DNA from 4 places in the Streptomyces sp. NPDC091377 genome. Region 4 is predicted to be linked to each of the others. Evidence: riboswitches for the same ligand, from Rfam matches in the RefSeq annotation. Region 4 holds a riboswitch; each other region holds the start of a gene.
What was found. Region 4 has a riboswitch for cobalamin ahead of ACIQNG_RS03900 (ribonucleoside-diphosphate reductase subunit alpha). Riboswitches for the same ligand answer to the same signal wherever they lie in the genome.
Positions count from the first base shown of each region.

Region 1: linked by a shared signal. The riboswitch ahead of ACIQNG_RS10775 (energy-coupling factor ABC transporter permease) and the one ahead of ACIQNG_RS03900 (ribonucleoside-diphosphate reductase subunit alpha) in region 4 are both predicted to bind cobalamin.
Region 2: linked by a shared signal. The riboswitch ahead of ACIQNG_RS34900 (cobalamin biosynthesis protein) and the one ahead of ACIQNG_RS03900 (ribonucleoside-diphosphate reductase subunit alpha) in region 4 are both predicted to bind cobalamin.
Region 3: linked by a shared signal. The riboswitch ahead of ACIQNG_RS13375 (prenyltransferase/squalene oxidase repeat-containing protein) and the one ahead of ACIQNG_RS03900 (ribonucleoside-diphosphate reductase subunit alpha) in region 4 are both predicted to bind cobalamin.

Region 1 covers NZ_JBIVUE010000004.1:83,222-88,609, reverse strand. Annotated here, with positions in the region: gene ACIQNG_RS10795 (nucleotide pyrophosphohydrolase) at 1-162, opposite strand, end outside; gene ACIQNG_RS10790 (ATP-binding protein) at 159-1,295, opposite strand; gene ACIQNG_RS10785 (cell division protein SepF) at 1,573-1,962, opposite strand; gene ACIQNG_RS10780 (DUF4142 domain-containing protein) at 2,225-2,983, shown strand; cobalamin riboswitch at 3,051-3,233, shown strand; gene ACIQNG_RS10775 (energy-coupling factor ABC transporter permease) at 3,263-4,006, shown strand; gene ACIQNG_RS10770 (energy-coupling factor ABC transporter substrate-binding protein) at 4,003-4,467, shown strand; gene cbiQ (cobalt ECF transporter T component CbiQ) at 4,474-5,223, shown strand; gene ACIQNG_RS10760 (energy-coupling factor ABC transporter ATP-binding protein) at 5,220-5,388, shown strand, end outside.
Region 2 covers NZ_JBIVUE010000025.1:41,120-46,507, reverse strand. Annotated here, with positions in the region: gene ACIQNG_RS34910 (anion permease) at 1-1,035, shown strand, start outside; gene ACIQNG_RS34905 (hypothetical protein) at 1,147-1,368, shown strand; cobalamin riboswitch at 1,546-1,677, shown strand; gene ACIQNG_RS34900 (cobalamin biosynthesis protein) at 1,790-2,821, shown strand; gene ACIQNG_RS34895 (cobyric acid synthase) at 2,818-4,329, shown strand; gene cobN (cobaltochelatase subunit CobN) at 4,452-5,388, shown strand, end outside.
Region 3 covers NZ_JBIVUE010000005.1:197,983-203,370, reverse strand. Annotated here, with positions in the region: gene ACIQNG_RS13385 (DUF4430 domain-containing protein) at 1-39, shown strand, start outside; gene ACIQNG_RS13380 (prenyltransferase/squalene oxidase repeat-containing protein) at 49-1,488, opposite strand; cobalamin riboswitch at 1,594-1,669, opposite strand; cobalamin riboswitch at 1,761-1,897, shown strand; gene ACIQNG_RS13375 (prenyltransferase/squalene oxidase repeat-containing protein) at 2,017-4,779, shown strand; gene ACIQNG_RS13370 (hypothetical protein) at 4,776-5,388, shown strand, end outside.
Region 4 covers NZ_JBIVUE010000001.1:883,721-889,108, reverse strand. Annotated here, with positions in the region: gene ACIQNG_RS03915 (carbon starvation CstA family protein) at 1-1,763, shown strand, start outside; gene ACIQNG_RS03910 (YbdD/YjiX family protein) at 1,735-1,953, shown strand; partial or broken gene ACIQNG_RS03905 (GNAT family N-acetyltransferase) at 2,408-2,725, shown strand; cobalamin riboswitch at 2,771-2,917, shown strand; gene ACIQNG_RS03900 (ribonucleoside-diphosphate reductase subunit alpha) at 3,039-5,388, shown strand, end outside.

The sequences.
Region 1 (5,388 bases), on a different contig from region 4:
CTGGAAGATCTCGACCAGTTCGGACGCCTCCACGCTCAGCGCGGAGACCAGGTTCTTCGGGGTGTGGTACCGCTGCCAGTCGCGCGCCGCCGCGAACGCGGCGAGCCGGCGCTGGAGCGCGGCCACATCGGGGTGCGGTCGCCCGCTCTCGGATCCACTCACGGATCAAGGTGTACCACCGTCACCCCGTCCGCCCGGTCGGCCCACGACCCGTCACTCACCGCCGCGACACAGCGGGTCCGCCCGCCCAGCCCCGCCTTGGCGGCCAGCGCGAGCAGCCCGGCGCGCTGACCCGGGTCGAGACAGCGGTCGAAGCCGTCGGCCAGCACGGTCAGGGACCGCAGGGCGACGGGCCCCTCCCCCGGCGGGTCGGCCTCCAGCACCCCGGCCCCGGTGAGCAGCACCAGGGCGAGGGCGAGATAGCGCAGTTCACCGTCCCCGAGCCGGGCGAACTCCGTACCCGGGCCCTCCCCCCGGTCCAGCAGGGCCCGGATCATGCCGGGTCCGTACGGCTCGGCGAGCACGTCCTCGACGGGGCCCGCGCAGCCCGCGCGCGCCGCCGCGACGAAGCGTCCGTGCCGGCGCGGGCAGTCGCCCCGGGTGCGCCACAGCACCTCGGCCAGGTTGTCGCAGCCGGCCGCCAGCCGGCCGGAGCCGACCGGTACCGGCTCGCGCATCCGGCCCGGGAGCGGGTCGACCGGGACGACGGAGCGCAGGGCCAGCACCATCTGCTCGGCGGCGGCGAGCACCTGACGCTGTCCGTCGGTCTTGCCCGCCACGCGCAGCGGCAGCATCGGGGTGCCGAGCCGGTCGTCGGGGAGCGGGGCGCGGGTGACCGGCGCGGAGCCCGCCGTGTGCCACGCCGCCTGGACCGCGGGCCGCCCGGGGTCCCGCAACGCGGTCTCCAGCAGCACCAGTCCGGCGCCGGTCAGCCGCTCCCCCACGACCCGCAGTTCCGGCTCCGCCTGTACGGCCACGTCGAGCCGGACGGGGCCCTCGGGTCCGTCGGCGGTGCAGCCGATCCGGAACCCCCGGCGGTGCTGGGCGTCGGGCCGCGCCCGCTCGGGCACACACGCGACCGGGTCCGGGAACACATCGCCGAGTTCGGCGCCCCCGGCGAGCCGGGCCAGCGCCTCGTACGCCCGTAGCGCGGTGGTCTTGCCGCTGCCGCTGGGCCCGGCGAACAGCGTCACGGCCCCCAGCGGCAGCCCGGCCCCCCGGTGCCCGGCGAACGCGGACAGCCGTAGTTCGGTGAGACGGGGGCGCTGATCCGCGGGACGCTCTTCGGGGGCCATGCACATACGGGGAACGTAGGTCCCCGGCCGTCCGCCGAACCGTTCCGGCTGACCGCCCTTCCTACGATCGGGGGACGGGCCGACCCGCGCGGGCACCGCCCTCCTGGACCACCGGCCCGCACGGGCACCGCTCCCGGCCCGCAGAGGCCGGCCCCGTTCTTCCGGCTCGCAGAAGCCGCCCTCCTCCTCCCAGCCCGCAGAGGCCGCCCCCGGTCCCCCGGCCTGCGCGTGGCCGCCCCCGGCCCCCGGCCCGCAGAAACCGGCCCCGGTCCCCGGCTCAGGTGCCCGGTACGCCCACGCCCGCCATCAGCCCCTGCACCTCGGTCCCCGGCGGGGTCAGCAGGAAGACATTGCGGTCCACCCGGTGCATCCCGCTGCCCAGTCCGAAGACCACGCCGGTGCTGAAGTCCAGGACGCGCTTGGCGACATCGCCCTCCGCGCCGGTGAGATCGAGGAGGACCGGGATACCGCCCATCAGGGTCTCGGCGACCTCGCGGGCGTCGGCGAAGACATTGACCCGCAGGACCACGAAGCGGCGGCGGGCCTCGGTCTCCGCCTCCGGCAGGGCACGGTGGCCCACCGCCGAGGGCCAGGCGTCATGGCCGCGCAACGGCACGACCTGGGCGAGCCCCTCCCACTGTTCGTCGGTGACATCGCGACGGTTCACCGGCTCCCCCCGATCTGACTCGCACTCATCGCCTGCACCAGCCAATTCTTACGCGAAGTCACCCGTTCGGCCGAACTCCGACACGGCAGTGACACGGTGTGCGACCGACCTCATACCCAGAAGCGACGCTTCTGTGACGTACCGCACAGCATCTGTGCGGAAAATCGCGGTTTCCGGTGACGGTTCCGCGACCGTCGTCCGTATCCCCTGTCGTAATCCCCTGTCGTCACCGCTGTACCTGTTCTTCGTGCCAGGAGGCCGCATGCCCTTCTCCCGCGCCACCGTGGGAAGCGTCTTCGTCTTCGGTGCCATGGGGCTGACCCTCACCGCACTCGCCTACCCGGCCATGGTGGGCGTCGAGAAGACCGCGGGTGATCAGAGCCGGATCATCGCCAACACCCAGTGGGGGCCGCTCACCGAAGCGGACCGCGACTTCGTGGTGAAGGTACGGGCCGCCGGGCTCTGGGAGTACCCGCTGGGCCTGATGGCGATGGAGCGGGGCACGACCGAGGAGATGAAGGAGGCGGGCAAGCACCTCGTCGTCGGCCACGGCGGACTCGACGAGCTGTGCCGCAGGATCGCGCCGCAGCTGAACATCACCCTGCCCAACCAGGCCAGCCCCCAGCAGCAGCAGTTCGTGGCCACCGTCGACGCCGAGAACGGCAGGTCGTTCGACTCCACGGCCGTCCAGATCATGCGGGTGACCCACGGCCAGATCTTCCCGGTGGTCGCCAAGGTCCGCGCCAACACCCGCAACACCCTGGTCCGTCAGCTCGCCGACCTCGCCAACGACACCGTGCTCGACCACATCACCGTGCTGGAGAAGACCGGCCTGGTCAACCATGAACAGGTCAACTTCCAGCAGGCCACCTCGCCCAAACTCCCCAAGGCCCAGCTCACCCCGCCGCCCCCGCAGCCCGGCGCCCCCGTCCTCGCCCTCACCCCGCGCCCCGACCTCGGCATCGACACCGCCGGTCCCACGCCGAGCCCGTCGGCCACCTCCCGGGAACCGACGGACTGAGCCTCCCCTCCCCCGCCCCGACACCCCCCGGACACCAGTCCGTGCTTGTCATGGCCCCATCCCGGCATTACTGTCACCTCGCCTTGGTGAACGGGAAACCGGTGCGGAACCGGTGCGGCCCTCGCCACTGTGATCGGGAAGTCCTGCTCCGGCCCGCACGGGCAGCCACTGGGTCCTCGGACCCGGGAAGGCGGAGCACGGGCGGTGGTACCCGTCAGCCAGGAGACCGGCCAAGGCGCGTCGTCCATCCACGAGGTGCTGGAGAGGGTCTGCTGAGCCATGCACATAGCCGAGGGTTTCCTGCCCCCGGCGCACGCGATCGCCTGGGGTGTCGCGTCGGCGCCGTTCGTCGTCCACGGAGTACGGTCACTCACCCGTGAGGTCAGGGAGCATCCCGAGAGCACCCTGCTCCTCGGCGCGTCCGGGGCCTTCACCTTCGTCCTGTCCGCGCTGAAGCTGCCGTCGGTCACCGGGAGTTGCTCCCATCCGACCGGCACCGGCCTGGGCGCCATACTGTTCCGGCCGCCGGTCATGGCGGTGCTCGGCACCATCACCCTGCTCTTCCAGGCGCTGCTGCTCGCCCACGGCGGGCTGACCACGCTCGGCGCCAACGTCTTCTCCATGGCGATCGTCGGCCCCTGGGCCGGATACGCCGTCTACCGGCTGCTGCGCCGCTCCGGCGTCCCGCTGATGGGCGCCGTGTTCTGCGCCGCGTTCGTCGCCGACCTCTCCACGTACTGCGTCACCAGCGTCCAGCTCGCGCTCGCCTTCCCCGACCCGGGCAGCGGGTTCCTGGGCGCCCTCGGGAAGTTCGGCTCGATCTTCGCCGTCACCCAGATCCCGCTCGCGGTGAGCGAGGGGCTGCTGACCGTCCTGGTCATGCGGCTGCTGGTGCAGTCCAGCAGAGGTGAGCTGACCCGGCTCGGTGTGCTGGTCACGGGCGGCCGGTCCGGCAAGCGCGCGGACACCGAGCCGCAGGCCGGTACCGACGCGGGCACGGACGCCGGGGCGGTGACCCGATGAAGCGCGGCACCCGGATCAACCTTCTGCTGCTGCTCGCGGTGGCCGCCCTCGCCGTACTGCCGCTCGCGCTCGGTCTCGGCGACCACAAGGAGGAGCCGTTCGCGGGGGCCGACGCGGAGGCGGAGACCGCGATCACCGAGATCGAGCCGGACTACGAGCCCTGGTTCTCCCCGCTGTACGAGCCGCCGTCCGGTGAGATCGAGTCCGCCCTCTTCGCCCTCCAGGCGGCCCTCGGCGCGGGCGTCCTCGCGTACTACTTCGGTCTGCGGCGCGGTCGCCGTCAGGGGGAGGAACGGGCCCTGCGGCAGGACGGCACAGACAGCGCGGACGGCACGGACGGCACCGACGGCGCGGACGGCACCCCGGCCGCCTCCGCCTCCGCCCCCGTCAGTTCCGGCTCCGGCGCTGACGCTGGCGCGAGCGCCTCGGACGGTCCCGCCGCTCCCGTGCCCCCCGGCTGACGCCGCGTGTTGCCGATCGATGTGGCGGCGCACGGCAGTCGCTGGCGGCGGCGGCATCCCGTCGACAAGGCGGTGCTGGGGCTCGGGCTGACCGGGCTGGCGATCTCGTTGCCGCCGTGGCCGGGCGCGGCCCTGGTGCTGGTGACCGCGCTGGCGGTGCTGCTGGGGCCGGCCGGGGTGCCGGGACGCGCGCTGTGGCGGGCCTGGCGGGTGCCGCTGGGGTTCTGCGCGACCGGCGCGGTACCGCTGCTGGTGCGGGTCGGCGGCCCGGACGGGTTCGTCGGACTGGCCGAGGGCGGGGCGGTACGGGCCGGGGAACTGCTGCTGCGGACCTCGGCCGCCTCGCTGGGCGTGCTGCTCTTCGCCTTCACCACACCGATGTCCGACCTGCTGCCCCGGCTGGTCCGGGCGGGTGTGCCCGCGGCCGTCGTGGACGTGGCGCTGGTGACGTACCGGATGAGTTTTCTGCTGCTGGACTCCGTGCGGCGGATCCGGGACGCGCAGGGCGCGCGGCTCGGGCACACCGGGCGGGCGGCGCGCTGGCGGTCGCTGGGCGGGCTGGGTGCCACCGCGTTCGTCCGGGCCTTCGACCGGGCGGCCCGGCTCCAGGCCGGACTCGCCGGGCGCGGCTACGACGGCACGCTGCGGGTCCTGGTGCCCGAGGCCCGCGTCGGCGCCCGCTTCACGGCACTGAGCGTGGCCCTGCTGGTCGCGCTGGCCGCCCTGACGTTCGTACTGGAAGGACCCCTGTCGTGAGTGAGCCCGTTCTGGTCGCCCTGCGGGGTGTGTCGTTCGCCTACGAGGACGGGCCGGACGTCCTCACCGGGCTGGACTTCGCCGTGCGGGAGGGGCGCGCGCTGGCCCTGCTGGGCCGCAACGGCAGCGGCAAGACGACGCTGATGCGGCTGCTCAGCGGCGGGC
Region 2 (5,388 bases), on a different contig from region 4:
CTGTGGAATCTGCTGACCTGGCTCGTGGGCCTGCCGTCCTCCTCCTCGCACGCCCTGATGGGCGGTCTGATCGGTGCGACCATCGCCTCCGCCGGCATGGGTGCCGTGCACGGTGACGCGCTGATCACCAAGGTGCTGATCCCCGCGATCGCCGCCCCGCTGGTGGCCGGGATCGCCGCGATGCTGGCCGCCCGCCTCACGTACAAACTCGGGAAGAAGTCCGACGGCAGCACGTCGTCCGCCAAGGGCTACCGGGCCGGCCAGATCGCCTCCGCGGGCCTGGTCTCGCTGGCGCACGGCACCAACGACGCCCAGAAGACGATGGGCATCATCACCCTCGCCCTGGTCGCCGGCGGCGCCCTCGCCCCCGACTCCGACCCGCCCATGTGGGTCATCGTCTCCGCGGGTGTGGCCATCGCCCTGGGCACCTACCTCGGCGGCTGGCGCATCATCCGCACCATGGGCAAGGGCCTGACCGACCTCCAGCCGCAGCAGGGCTTCGCCGCCCAGACCAGCGCCGCGACGGTCATCCTGGCCTCCTCGCACCTCGGCTTCTCGCTCTCCACCACCCACTCCGTCTCCGGCGCCGTCATGGGCGCGGGCCTCGGCCGCAAGGGCGGTGTGGTCCGCTGGTCCACGGCCACCCGGATGTTCGTCGCCTGGGGGCTGACCCTGCCCGCCGCCGCGCTGGTCGGCGCGATCGCCGAGTGGATCTGCGGCTTCGGCTCCTGGGGAACCGCCGCCGTCGCCGTCTTCCTGGTCGGCTCCAGCGCCTGGATCTGGAAGCTGTCCCGCCGCGAGGTCGTCGACCACACCAACGTCAACGACACCGACGAGACCGGCACCAGGACCGTCGAGCGCACGGCCGACGAGTCCGCCGAGGGTCCCGGCGTGGTGACCGCGGCCGTCGCCGCCGTCAGCCCGCCGCCCACCGAGGCGGCCGAGGCCGCCGCCGCGGCCGTCCCGGCCCAGGGCACCGGCCCGGGCGACCCCGCGACCCCCGCCGACCCGACGGCCCCCAAGGCCACGGTCTGAGCGGGCCCGGACCCCCGGACCCCCGGCTCTCCGGCTCCCCGGACCCCCGGACCCCTTGATCCCCCCGACACCCTGATCCCCTGATCCCCTGATCCCCAAGGACACAGCAGCATGGACATCGACTGGGCGGCACTCAGCTCCGTCTTCGGCGTCAGTCTCGTGGTCACCGTGGCCCTCGTGGCCCTGTTCACCCTCGGCATCTCCGGCCTCGCGCGCCACGAGCGCGCGGTGGAGCAGGGCGGCGGCGCGGCCCTCGCGGTCACCGGCGCGTACGCCTGCTTCGCGGCCTGCGTGGCGGCGGTGGCGTACGGGATCTATCTGATCGTCGCTTAGACAACCCCCTGGGCAACGGCCCGGGACCCACCGGGATGCGGGGCGGGTGCGGAACGCTGGTTCCGTATCCGCCCTCTCGGCGTGTGCGACGGACGCGTCCCCGCTGGGCGCAGGGCTCGATGTGGGGCTCAGCACACTCTCCCGTCGCAGGTCAGCGGCAGGTTGACGGCCGTTCGGACCCCATGGTGGACTTCCGGGGCCAGCTACGGCGGCAGAAGAGGAAGCCGGTGCGAATCCGGCGCGGTCCCGCCACTGTCACCGGGGAGAGAACCCCGGGAGCCAGGAACTCTCGCCGCCGGTCACGTCGAACCAGGGCGCGGACACCCTGAGTGAGGACCTATCGCCATGCCCGGCTGCCGATCGAGGCTCAGCCCCCCGACGTTCCTCACGACGTTCACTGATCCCGCGGCCGGCTGAGCCGATGGGTGCCGAGCGCGACTTCGCGTACGGCGCCGCCGCCGGACTCCTCGGTGACCTGTTCCTCGGCGATCCCCGCCGCGGGCACCCGGTCGCCGCGTTCGGACGGGCTTCCGGCGCCGTGGAACGACTGCTGTGGCGCGACCACCGGGGGTGGGGCGCGCTGCACACCGCTGTGTGCGTGGGCGCCGCCGCCGGCCTGGGCGCCGCCGCCACGCGTCTCGTACGACCCTCCCGCGCCGCCTCCGTGGCCCTGACCGCCGCCGCGACCTGGGCGGTGGTCGGCGGCACCACCCTCGGCCGCGAGGCGCGGGCCGTCGGGCGGGCCCTCGAAGCCGGGGACGTCGAGGCGGCGCGGGCGCGGCTGCCGCATCTGTGCGGGCGGGATCCGCAGGCGCTGGACGCCGACGGGATCGCGCGGGCCGTGGTCGAGTCGGTCGCCGAGAACACCTCGGACGCCGTGGTGGGCGCGTTGGTGTGGGGGGCCGTGGCAGGAGTGCCCGGGCTGCTCGGGTTCCGGGCGGTGAACACGCTGGACGCGATGGTCGGGCACCGGTCGGTGACGTACCGGCGGTTCGGGTGGGCCGCGGCGCGGCTGGACGATGTGGCGGGGTGGCCGGGGGCCCGGCTGACGGCGCTGCTCGCGGTGGCCGGCAGCGGGGACGCCGCCGGTGCCCGGGGGGCGGTGCGGGCCTGGCGGGCCGATGCCGCGCGGCATCCGAGCCCCAACGCGGGGGTCGTGGAGGCGGCGTTCGCGGGGGCGTTGGGGGTACGGCTCGGGGGGACGTTGTCGTATGCGGGACGGGTCGAGCGGCGGCCGGTGCTGAACGGGGAGGGCCGGGCGGTGGGGATCGCGGACGTCGAGCGCGCGGTGCGGCTGTCGCGGCGCGTGCAGTGGCTGGCGCTCGGTGCGAGTGCGGGTGGGGCGCTGCTGCGGCTGCGTGGGCGCGCGGCGTCGCGGGCGGTGCCCGGCCGTGGCGCCCGGCGTGCCGCCCGGCGTGGCGACCGCCCGGGGCGGGCGGGGGGTGCCGGATGACCGGGCACGGGCTGCTGGTCGCCGGGACGACCTCCGACGCCGGCAAGAGCGTCGTCACCGCCGGGATCTGCCGGTGGCTGGCGCGGCAGGGCGTCGCGGTCGCGCCGTTCAAGGCGCAGAACATGTCGCTGAACTCCTTCGTGACCCGGGAGGGCGCGGAGATCGGGCGGGCCCAGGCCATGCAGGCGGCGGCCTGCCGGGTGGAGCCGACCGCGCTGATGAACCCGGTGCTGCTCAAGCCGGGCGGCGACCGGAGCAGTCAGGTCGTGCTCATGGGCAGGCCCGTGGGCGAGATGAGCGCCCGGGGCTATCACGGCGGGCGGCAGGAGCGGCTGCTGGGGACCGTGCTGGACTGTCTGGCCGAACTGCGGCGGTCGTACGACGTCGTCGTCTGCGAGGGGGCCGGGAGTCCCGCCGAGATCAATCTGCGGCGGACCGACATCGTGAACATGGGGATCGCCCGCACCGCGCGGATCCCGGTGCTGGTGGTCGGGGACATCGACCGGGGCGGGGTGTTCGCCTCGTTCTTCGGGACGGTGGCCCTGCTGTCGCCCCAGGACCAGGCGCTGGTGGCCGGGTTCCTCGTCAACAAGTTCCGCGGCGATGTGTCCCTGCTGGAGCCCGGCCTCGACATGCTCAAGGGGCTGACCGGGCGGCCCTCCTACGGGGTGCTGCCCTACCGCCACGGGCTGGGGATCGACGAGGAGGACGGGCTGCGGGTGTCGTTGCGCGGGACCGTGCGGGAGTCGGTGGTGGCACCGCCGGCCGGCCCCGACGTGCTGCGGGTCGCGGTGTGCGCGCTGCCGTTGATGTCCAACTTCACGGACGTGGACGCGCTGGCCGCCGAACCCGGGGTCGTGGTGCGGTTCGTGGACCGGCCGGAGGAACTGGCCGACGCGGACCTCGTCGTCGTACCGGGGACCCGGGGGACCGTGAAGGCCCTCGACTGGCTGCGCGAGCGCGGGCTGGCCGACGCGCTCGCCCGGCGGGCCGCCGACGGGCTGCCGGTCCTCGGGATCTGCGGCGGGTTCCAGATCCTCGCCGAGCACATCCACGACGACGTCGAGAGCCGGCGCGGCGCCGTCGACGGGCTCGGACTGCTGCCCGTGCGGGTGCGGTTCGCGCCGGAGAAGACCCTCGCGCGGCCCGTGGGCGAGGCCCTCGGGGAGCCGGTCGAGGGGTACGAGATCCACCACGGGGTCGCCGAGGTCAGGGCGGGCGAGCCCTTTCTCGACGGGTGCCGGGTCGGCCGGACCTGGGGCACCCACTGGCACGGCTCGCTGGAGTCGGACGGGTTCCGGCGGGCGTTCCTCCGTGAGGTGGCCGCCGCCTCGGGGCGCCGTTTCGTGCCGGCGCCCGGCACGAGCTTCGCCGCGCTGCGCGAGGAGCAGCTCGACCTGCTCGGCGATCTGATCGAACAGCACGCGGACACGGACGCGTTGTGGCGGCTCATCGAGTCCGGTGCGCCGCAAGGACTGCCCTTCATCCCCCCGGGAGCGCCCGCATGACCTCTGGCACCACCACCGGCACCACCGGCACCTCGGAAGCCTCCGGCCCCACCGGCACCACCGGCACCACCGGCACCACCGGCACCTCGGGAGCCTCCGGCCCCACCGGGACCGTGCTGCTGCTGTCGACCGCCGACACCGATCTGCTGGCGGCCCGCGCCGCCCCCGGCGTCTCCTACCGGATCGGCAACCCCACCCGGGTGGACGCCGCCGCGGACCTCCCGGCGCTGATCGAGGGCGCCGACCTCGCGGTCGTACGGCTGCTGGGCGGCAAACGGGCCTGGGAGGACGGGCTGGCCCGGCTGAAGGCGTCCGGGATCCCGACCGTGCTGCTGGGCGGCGAGGCCGTGCCGGACGCCGAGCTGATGGCGGAGTCCTCGGTGCCCGCCGGGGTGGTCGCGGAGGCCCTGCGCTATCTGGTCGAGGGCGGCCCGGACAACTTCGCCGAGCTGGCCCGGTTCCTGTCGGACACCGTGCTGCTGACCGGCGAGGGGTTCGAGGAGCCGCGCCGGATGCCGGAGTACGGGGTCCGGGGCGACAGGGGCGATCGGCCGCGGCAGGAGGGCCGGCCCACCGTCGGCGTGCTCTTCTACCGGGCCCATGAGCTGAGCGGCAACACCGCCTTCGTGGACACCCTGTGCGACGCGATCGAGGCACAGGGCGCCGACGCCCTGCCCGTGTACTGCGGTTCGCTGCGCGGCGCGGACGCCGGGCTGTACGAGCTGCTGGGGCGGGCGGACACGCTGATCGCGACGGTGCTCGCGGCCGGGGGCACCCACGCGTCGGAGGCGTCGGCGGGCGGCGACGAGGAGGCGTGGGACATCGGCGCGCTGGCCGAGCTGGACGTCCCGGTGCTGCAGGGGCTCTGTCTGACCTCCTCGCGGGCCGCCTGGGACGCGTCCGACGCCGCCCTCTCCCCCATGGACGCGGCGATGCAGGTCGCCATCCCGGAGTTCGACGGGCGGCTGATCACCGTGCCGTTCTCCTTCAAGGAGCAGGGGCCGGACGAGGTGCCGGTGTACGTGGCCGACCCGGAGCGGGCGGCGCGGGTGGCGGGGA
Region 3 (5,388 bases), on a different contig from region 4:
GCGGGCGACCAGGTGGCGTTCACCTGGACGGCGCTCTGAGGTCTGCCGTCACGCGCCCCAGCGCACGGCGATGGTGTCGCCCACCCCGATGGTCCGCTCGCGTGTCGCCGAGGTGAACGCGGAACCGTCGACGCTCACCTTCCAGGTGTTCGTACCGCTGTCGGCCTTCCCGTTGAGGGAGGTGATCGCGCCCGTGCCGGAGGACGGGGTCAGCGCGGTGACACAGCCGGACGGGGTGGCGGCGCCGAGCGCCGCGTCCAGGACGGCCCCCAGGGTCGTCGTCGTACCCGTCGGGGTCAGGGCGACCGAGCAGACCTTGAGGCCGCCCGCCCCGTCGTCGACCGTGAGGGCCAGCCGGGTCGCCGTGCCGGACGTGAAGGAGCCCTGGCCCACCCATCGCGGGGCGCCCGGCGTCGTCGGGACCGGCGGGGCGGAGGTGAAGCCGCCGCCCGCCACCGCGCGCAGCCCGTCGATGGAGGCGTACGCCGACGGCGCGGTGTCACTGGGCAGGTACTTGAAGCCGCCGCCCGGGTTGAACTGCTGGGCGATGAGGAAGTCCACCGGCGTCTTGCCCAGGGCGGTGAGGAAGTCACCGGTCTGCGGGTTGATGCCGCAGGCGTTGAGGCCGGAGACCGCCCAGCCGTTGGAGTCGGTGTTGACCCCGAACATGGCGTTGAAGGCGCCGCTGTTCGCGACGAGCTTGCTCTTGAGGAACGCCTTGGCCTGCGTGATGTCCGGGTCCGTGTTCGGGACGCCGGACACACACAGCGCGGCCATCGCGGCGCCGGTCATGTCGATGTCGCTGGGGGCGGCGAGCTGGGCCGGGTTGCCCTCGGCCTTGCTGTAGTTCCAGCCGCCGTCGTTGTGCTGGTTGGCGCGGACCCGGGTGACCATCGCGTCCCGCAGGGATTGGGGGACGCGGACCTGCCCGGACTGGGTCCTCGCCCCGTTCAGCGCGAGCGCCGCGAAGACCGTGCCGTTGAAGGTGGCCGAGGGGCCGAAGTAGCCGGGCTCCGCGGTCTGCCAGTACCGGTAGATGTCCGCTATCAGGTTCCGGGACGCCGAGACCCGGGCCGGGTCGATACCGGCCGCGTAGGCGTTGAGCGTCGCCCGCTCGTAGTCGGTGACCACGGGGGTGGCGGAGGGCCAGCCGCTCGTCGAGAGCAGAGCGCGGTAGACGGTTCTGGCGTTCTTCGTGGTGTCCCCGCCCGGTGCGACGTCCACGGCGGCGGTCCCGGCCGGGGCGAACGCGCTGAACGCCCACTCGTTGGACAGCCCCGGCCCGGCGTACGAACCGTCCGCCGCCTGGAGGGACTTGAGATAGGCGACGCCATTGGTCTTGGAGGTGGCGATCTGCCCCGGCGTGGCGGTTGCCGAGGCGGGCAGCGCGGTGAGCGCGAAGGCGCCGAGCCCGGCGGCCGAGGTGAGGACGAGACGCCGTACGACCACCCGGCGGGAACGGCGTACGGCGGTGACGGGACGGGACATGGGCTGCTCCTGGGATCAGGGACGCGGCCATGGCCCGGCGAGCAGCGCGGGGCGCGACCGCCGTCCGGAACGCGTGGACCGGCTGCCAGAAGAACTGCGCCGCCTGGGCATTCGGGCTCGGTCCGGCCTCCAGCCGTCCCACACCGCTGCGCGTCAGCCCCGGATTCCCACCGGGTTCCCCCACTCGGCAGTGCGGGACGGTACCCGACCGGGGATTGCGCCGCCATAGGAGCCATGTCACCCCGCGCGCCCCCTCCGGCCGCCTTGACGGCGGGTACCGGCCGTGTTCAAATCCGCCTGTTACGCAAGGAGTTCCAGGGGAAGCCGGTCGAAATCCGGCGCTGACCCGCAACCGTAGGCCCGGCCGCGCGCCGGGCGAGCCGGACTGCCTGGAGCGTGAACGAGCGACAGACGCCGTCGCGGACTACGGCGTGGTGCGACCAGCCTCCGGGCACGGGACCCCCGTGTGCCGCGAGGCTTTCCCCACGTTCCCGTCCCGCGCCGGACCGGTGAGACGAGGGGGCCGCGGTGCGGACCGCAGAGCGCAGAGAACGACGGCCGGGCGGCAGACCCGCGCCCTGGACCGCGGCCACGACGGCACTGCTGGTGCTCGTCGCCGCCTGCGTCACCTTCCTCACCGTCACCTCCCCGGCGGCGGCCGACCCCGTCGGCACCTGCACCGCCACCAAGGGCGCCGTCGTCGCCGTCGACTTCGGCCCCTTCGGGGGCACGGTGGAACGCGGCTGCGACACCACCCCCACCACCGGCTACGACCTGCTGCACGAAGGCGGATTCACCACCGAGGGCACCGGGCACGACGGCCCCGCCTTCATCTGCCGCATCGGCTACGGCGCCTCCGGCACCCCGTACCCGACCCCGGACCGCGAGGACTGCGTCCTGACCCCGCCCGCCACCGCCTACTGGTCGTACTGGGTGGCCGGTCCCGAGGACGACACCTGGTTCTACAGCCAGTACGGCGCCATGGACCGCAAGCCGGCCGACGGCGACGTCGACGCCTGGGTGTTCGGCGGCACCGACATCGGCGGCACCACCGGCCGCCCCACCTTCACCCCCGACGACGTACGACCGGACGGCGGGAGCACGCCCGACCCCGACCCGACCCCCACCGGAGCCCCCGGCGACATCGACGCCCCCGGCGCCGCCGCCTGGCTGAAGGGCCGGCTCACCGACGGCGAGCGGATCGTGGACGAGGGCGCCGAAGGCCCCAACCACTTCCTGACCGTCCAGACGGCCTACGCCCTCGCCGCGGCCGAGGGCTCCGGCGCGACCCTGCGCAAGGTCACCGACTTCCTCGCCAGGACCGCCACCCCCCACGCCTACCCCGCAGGCGCCGACCAGGCCCCCGACGCCACCGCGGCGGCCCGGCTCGCCCTCCTCGCCACCGTCACCGGACGCGACCCGGGCGACTTCGGAGGCCACGACCTCACCGGCGACCTCCTGCGGCACGTCTGCCCCGCCGGCCCCGACTCGGGCGACGGACCCACCCCCGGCTGCACCGCCAGGGGCGACTTCCGCGACGCCGGCTACACCGAAGGCCAGGCCCTCGCCGTGCTCGCCCTGCTGCGCGCCGGGCAGACCCCACCCGCCTCGACGGTCGACCGGCTGGCCCGGCTCCAGTGCCGCGACGGCGGGGTCACCAGCATCCTGATCCGCCCCGGCGAGAACTGCGACGGCGACGCCGGCACCACCGGCCTGGTCGCCCTCGTGCTCCGGAAGGCGGGCGGACACACCGCCGAGGTCGCCAAGGCACGCCGGTACCTGACGAAGAACCAGCGCCTGGACGGCGCCTTCCCCGCCTACACTGGTTCCCCCACCGCCGGGGTGATCACCACCGCCTACGCCGCCCAGGCGCTGCGCGCACTCGGTGAGACCCGACGCGCGGACGCGGCCGTCGGCTGGCTCTCACGCGAACAGACCGACGCCGGCGGCTTCGCCTTCGAGGAGGGCGTCACCGACCCCGTGGTCTACCCGACCACCCTCGCCGTGCTCGCCGGAATCGGCACGAGCCTCGCCGACCTGACCGCCAAGGCACCCGAGCCGACGGAGCCGCCCACACCGACGCCGTCGACCACGGCGTCCCCGGGCGAAGGGCCGGACCTGGCCAAGGGCGTCGCCTACCTCACCGGCCCCGCCCGCCTCAAGCAGGGCCAGTACTACACCGCCGGACCCGGCACCTCCCGCGCCGACTTCGGCCTGACCATCGACGGCGCCTACGCGCTCGCCGCGACCGGCCTGGACAACGCCACGCTGCGCGGCATCGTCGACTTCCTCGACCAGGAGGGAACCGACGGCGAGGACCGCACCGTCAACGACTGGACCGGCATCGGCACCAGGTACGCGGCGGGCGGCTCCCTCGGCAAGACCGCGCTGCTCGCCGAGGCCGTCGGCCGCGACCCGCGCGACTTCGCGGGCCACGACCTGATCGCCGCGCTGGAGAAGGCCGTGTGCGCCGGCGCCAGCACCGCACCGGACCGCTCCTGCGCGGCCAAGGGCGCCTACACCTACGCCCCGTCCGTCTTCTCCCAGTCCCTCGCCGTCATCGCCCAGCTCAGGGCGGGCGAGGAGGACGCGGCCCAGGAGCCCATCGCCTACCTGAAGAGCCTCCAGCACGACAACGGCGCCTGGCCGAGCCTGATCCCGCCCACCGGCGACTTTGACGTGGACTCCACCGCGATGGCCGCGATGGCCCTCGACCTCGCCGGTGAGGACGCCGCCGTGGACGAGGCGCTCAGCTGGATCGCCACCCGGCAACTCGCCGACGGAGGCTTCCCCGGCGCGGCGGGGAACTCCGTCAACTCCGCCGCCCTCGCCGTCCAGGGCCTGTCGCTGGACACCGCGACGTACCGGGACGAGATCGCCGACGCCCGCCGGTTCCTCGCCGCGCAGCAGAACGGCGACGGCGGCTTCAACGTGGCGAAGGAGGGCCAGCGCGGCTCCGATCTGCGCGCCTCCACCCAGGCCGTCGGCGGCTCCACCGGGATCTCCTTCGCCGACCTGGAACGCAGCCTCGACGGCACCTCCCCGCAACCGACACCCCGCCCGAGCGACAGCGGCGGGACGCCGGACATCGTCACCCCGGGCGACTCCGGCGGCTCCGGCGGCGCGGGCGGATCGGACGGCGGCCTCGGCGCCGACGGCGGCAGCGGCGCACTCGCCTCCACCGGCGTGCAGGTCATGGCCCTCGCGGCGATCGCCGCACTGATGACGCTGGCAGGCTGGCGGGTCGTGGTCGTGACCCGGCGCCGGGCCGGGACAGGGAGCGGACGATGAGACGACTGATCACCCTGGCGGCCCGGGTCATGGGCGCGTTCGCCCTCACCACGGCCGCCCTCACCGCCACCACCGCCCCCGCGGCGGCCGACCCCCAGCCGATGGGCCGGTGCACCACCACCTCCGGCGCCGTCCTCGCCGTCGACTTCAGCGACTGGGGCGGCCCGATCCTGCGCTCCTGCGGCACCACCCCCACCACCGGCTACGAACTCCTCAACCAGGGCGGCTGGCGCACCACCGGCACCGGCCACGACGGCCCGGCGTTCATCTGCCGCATCGGATACAGCGGGTACAAGAACGGCAAACAGTTCCCGACCGCCGCCCAGGACGACTGCGTCCTCACCCCGCCCGCCTCCGCCTACTGGTCCTACTGGCACGCCGACCCCGGCCAGAACGACTGGAGCTACAGCCAACTCGGCGCCATGCTCTACAAGCCCAAGCCCGGCAGCGTCGACCTGTGGATCTTCGGCGGCACCGACATCGGCGGCACCGAGGGCCGCCCCACGGTCACCCCCGACCAACTCCGCGCCAAGAACACCCGCCCCCAGGACGACGCCGGACCGCCCGCCAACGACGACAAGGCCCCCGCGCTGCCGCCCGGCGTCGACA
Region 4 (5,388 bases):
TCTTCGCGGGTGCGGTCCAGGACATGGTGGTCCTGTTCTTCTCCACCCGCCGCGACGGCCGTTCGCTCAGTCAGATGGCGCGCGAGGAGATCGGCCCGTTCGGCGGGGCCGCGGCCCTGCTCGCCGCGTTCGCCATCATGATCATTCTGCTGGGTGTGCTGGCGCTGGTGATCGTCAACGCGCTCGCCGAGTCGCCGTGGGGCACCTTCTCCATCGGGATGACCGTCCCGATCGCCCTGCTGATGGGCTTCTATCTGCGGGTGCTGCGCCCCGGCCGGGTGGTCGAGGTGTCGGTGCTCGGGGTGGCGCTGCTGCTGTTCGCACTGGTGTCGGGGCGCTGGGTGGCCGAGTCGTCCTGGGCGGAGACCTTCACCCTCGCCCCGTCCACGCTGGTGATCTGGCTGGTGGCGTACGGGTTCATCGCCTCGATCCTGCCGGTGTGGATGCTGCTCGCGCCGCGCGACTACCTCTCCACCTTCATGAAGATCGGCACGATCGCGCTGCTCGCGCTCGGTGTGATCATCGCGATGCCGACGCTGAAGATGGACGCGGTGACCGACTTCGCCTCGCGCGGCGATGGGCCGGTCTTCGCGGGCTCGCTCTTCCCGTTCGTGTTCATCACCATCGCGTGCGGCGCGCTCTCCGGGTTCCACGCGCTGATCTCCAGCGGCACCACGCCCAAGATGATCCAGAAGGAGAGCCAGGTCCGGATGATCGGCTACGGCTCCATGCTCATGGAGTCGTCGGTCGCCGTGATGGCGCTGGTCGCGGCCAGCATCATCGACCCGGGTCTGTACTTCGCGATGAACGCCCCCGCCGGGGTCATCGGCACCACGGTGGAGAGCGCCTCTCAGGTGGTGACCAGTTGGGGCTATCAGATCTCCCCGGAGGACCTGGCGCAGGCGGCGAAGAACGTCGAGGAAGCCTCATTGCAGTCCCGTACCGGTGGCGCCCCGACTCTCGCGGTCGGTGTCTCGGAGATCTTCTCCCAGGTCACCGGGGGCGGGATGCGGGCCTTCTGGTACCACTTCGCGATCATGTTCGAGGCGCTGTTCATCCTGACCGCGCTGGACGCCGGCACCCGGGTCGGCCGGTTCATGCTCCAGGACATGCTGGGGAACGTCTACCGGCCGTTCAAGAACATCAGCTGGAAGCCCGGCCTGATCCTCACCAGCGCGATCGTGTGCGGGCTGTGGGGCTACTTCCTGTGGGTCGGCGTCCATGAGCCGCTCGGCGGGATCAACCAGCTCTTCCCGATCTTCGGTATCGCCAACCAGTTGCTGGCCGCCGTCGCGCTCGCCGTCTGCACCACGCTGCTGGTGAAGTCGGGCCGCCTGAAGTGGGCCTGGGTGACGGGAGTCCCGCTGGTCTGGGACGCGACGGTCACCCTGACCGCCAGCTACCAGAAGGTGTTCTCCTCCGACCCGCGGGTCGGCTTCTTCAAGCAGCGCGAGATCTACCAGGACGCCATCGACAAGGGCCAACTGCTCAAGCCCGCGACGTCCATGGACGACATGCGCACCATCGTCACCAACTCCACGGTCGACGGGGTCCTCTCGGCCGTGCTCGCGCTGCTGGTCGTCGTGGTGCTCGTGGACGCGGCCCGGATCTGCGTCCGCCATGTCCGCCGCCCGGCCCTGTCCACGCTCAGCGAGGCGCCGTACGTGGAGTCGAAGATCGTGGCCCCGGACGGGCTGTTCCCGACCAAGGCGGAGAAGGAGGAGGCGGCACGTCATGCGATCGGCACTGCTCCGGGCCCTTGATGTCCCACGGGCGCTGCGCGGGATCCGCTGGTACCTGCGCGAACTGACCGACGAATCGGCCTACGACCGTTACTGCGCCCATCTGCGCAAGGGCCGGCCGGACGCGGAGGTGCCGTCCCGGCGCGACTTCGAGCGCATGCGCACGGACCGCCAGGAGACCGACCCCCGCGAGGGCTTCCGCTGCTGCTGACCCCGGGCGCTCGGCCGGAAACCCGGCGGCACCGGGGGCCACCGCCCGGCACACTCGCCCCATGGACCTCACGATCAGACCCGCCCGCCCCGACGAGTACCTCCGGCTCGGTGAGCTGGTGGCCGACGCCTATCTTCGGGAGGGGCTGCTGGACTACGGGGAGGAGGATCCGTATCTCCCCGTGCTGAGGGACGTCGCGCGCCGGGCGGAGGTCGCCGAGGTGTGGGTGGCCACCACGCCGGACCCAGCCGCGACCCCGCCGGACACGGTCACCGTCCTGCCGGACCCAGCCGTCACCCCGCCGGGCACGGTCACCGCCACGCCGGACCCAGCCGCCGTCCCGCCGGGCGCGGTCACCGCCACGCCGGACACGGCCGCCACCTCGCCGGGCACGGTCACCGCCACGCCGGACCCAGCCGCCGTCCCGCCGGACAAGGTCGCCGCCCCGCCGGTCGCCGTCCTCGGGACCGTCACCTTCGTGCCGTCGGGGGGCAACCCCATGGCCGACATCGCGCGGCCGGACGAGGCCGAGATACGGATGCTGGCGGTTGCCCCCGAGGCCCGCGGACAGGGCGTGGGGGAGGCTCTCGTACGCGCCTGTGTGGCGCGCGCGGCCGGGGCCGAGCGGGTCGTGCTCTCCACCCAGAGCGCCATGCACGCCGCCCACCGGCTCTACGAACGGCTCGGGTTCATCCGCAGCCCGCACCGGGACTGGAATCCCGTACCGGAGCTGGACGACCTCACTCTCCTCACCTACGAGTTGACACTGTGAAACCGTCGCGACACAACATCTGGGGGTGACGCGACAGCGCGGCACAAGATGTATGCTCATGCTCGCTGTCGCCGCAGGGGAATCCGGTGCGAATCCGGAACTGTCCCGCAACGGTGTACTTGTGCGTGTTCGCGGGGTTTCGCGGCACGCGCCTGGTCAGTCCGAGGACCTGCCGACGGCGCACCCGACCACCCGGTCCGGGTGCAGGACGTCCGGGCCTCGTGGAATGGGCCGGTGGACGCGACGCCCCGTGCGCTCGTGAGCTGCCCCCTGCCCTCGGCGAGGTCCCGTGCCGAGCGAGGGAGAGCCCCACGTGACGATCGCGCCAGCCGACCCGGCTTCAGCAGTTGCCTCCGCCGCCACCCCCGTGGCCGCCGAGGGGAACGACGGTCCAGGTGCCGCGCTGCTGCGGACCCTGACCGAGCTGACCGCCGACCTCACCGACGCCGACCCCGGGCGGGTGGCCGCCGCCGCGTTGCGCGGCCGTTCCGCCCGGGCCGACGAGGCGGAGTTGCGGGAGCTGGCGACCGAGGCCGCCGCAGGGCTGATCTCCGAGGACCCCGCCTACTCGCGGCTGGCCGCCCGGCTGCTGACCCGCTCCATCGCCGCCGAGGCCGCCTCGCAGGGCGTCACCACCTTCACCGGCTCGGTGGCGACCGGTCACCGCGAGGGCCTGATCGCCGATCGCACCGCCGACTTCGTGACCCTGCACGCGGCCCGGCTGGACGCGCTGATCGACCCGGCCGCCGACGACCGCTTCGGCTACTTCGGGCTGCGCACCCTGCACAGCCGCTATCTGCTGCGCCACCCGATCACCCGCAAGGTGATCGAGACCCCCCAGCACTTCCTGCTCCGGGTCGCCGCGGGGCTCGCCGAGGACGACAGCGTCCGCGCGCTGGACGAGGTCGCCGCGCTCTACGGGCTGATGAGCCGGCTGGACTATCTGCCGTCCTCCCCCACCCTGTTCAACTCCGGCACCCGCCACCCCCAGATGTCCTCCTGCTACCTCCTGGACTCCCCCAAGGACGAGCTGGACTCCATCTACGACCGCTACCACCAGGTCGCCCGGCTCTCCAAGCACGCCGGCGGCATCGGTCTGTCGTACTCCCGGATCCGTTCGCGCGGCTCGCTGATCCGCGGCACCAACGGACACTCCAACGGCATCGTGCCGTTCCTGAAGACCCTGGACGCCTCGGTCGCCGCGGTGAACCAGGGCGGCCGGCGCAAGGGCGCGGCGGCGGTCTACCTGGAGACCTGGCACTCCGACATCGAGGAGTTCCTGGAGCTGCGGGACAACACCGGTGAGGACGCCCGCCGGACCCACAACCTCAATCTGGCGCACTGGGTGCCGGACGAGTTCATGCGCCGGGTCGACACGGACGCGCAGTGGTCGCTGTTCTCCCCGGCGGACGTGCCCGAGCTGGTCGACCTGTGGGGCGAGGAGTTCGACGCGGCCTACCGCGAGGCCGAGCGCAAGGGCCTGGCCCGGCGCACGCTCCCCGCGCGTGAGCTGTACGGCCGGATGATGCGCACCCTCGCGCAGACCGGCAACGGCTGGATGACCTTCAAGGACGCCGCCAACCGCACGGCCAACCAGACCGCGCGGCCCGGCCAGGTCATCCACTCCTCCAACCTCTGCACGGAGATCCTGGAGGTCACCGACGACGGTGAGACGGCCGTCTGCAACCTGGGCTCGGTCAATCTCGGCGCGTTCGTGGACCGGGCCGGCGGCGACCTGGACTGGGAGCGCCTGGACGAGACGGTCCGTACGGCCGTGACCTTCCTCGACCGGGTCGTGGACATCAACTTCTACCCGACCGAGCAGGCGGGCCGCTCCAACTCCCGCTGGCGTCCGGTGGGCCTGGGCGCGATGGGCCTCCAGGACGTCTTCTTCAAGCTGCGGCTGCCGTTCGACTCGCCCGAGGCGAAGGCCCTGTCCACGAAGATCGCCGAGCGGATCATGCTGGCCGCCTACGAGGCGTCCGCGGACCTGGCCGAGCGGCACGGCCCGCTGCCCGCGTGGGAGATGACCCGTACCGCGCAGGGCGTGCTGCACCCCGACCACTACGGGGTGGAGCCGGTCTGGCCGGAGCGCTGGGCGGCGCTGCGCGCCCGGATCGCCGCCACCGGGATGCGCAACTCCCTGCTGCTCGCGATCGCCCCGACCGCCACCATCGCCTCCATCGCGGGCGTGTACGAGTGCATCGAGCCGCAGGTGTCCAACCTGTTCAAGCGCGAGACGCTGTCCGGGGAGTTCCTCCAGGTCAACTCGTATCTGGTGCAGGATCTGAAGAACCTCGGTGTGTGGGACGCCCGGACCCGTGAGGCGCTGCGCGACGCCAACGGCTCGGTGCAGGGCTTCGGGTGGATCCCGCAGGAGGTGCGGGGGCTGTACCGCACGGCGTGGGAGATCCCGCAGCGCGGTCTGATCGACATGGCCGCGGCCCGCACCCCGTATCTGGACCAGGCGCAGTCCCTGAACCTGTTCCTGGAGACGCCGACCATCGGCAAGCTGTCGTCGATGTACGCGTACGCCTGGAAGTCGGGGCTGAAGACCACGTACTACCTGCGTTCGCGTCCGGCGACCAGGATCGCGCGGGCGGCCCAGGGCCAGGCGCCCGCCGCGAAGACCATCCCCGTCCAGCAGGTCGCCGACCCCGACG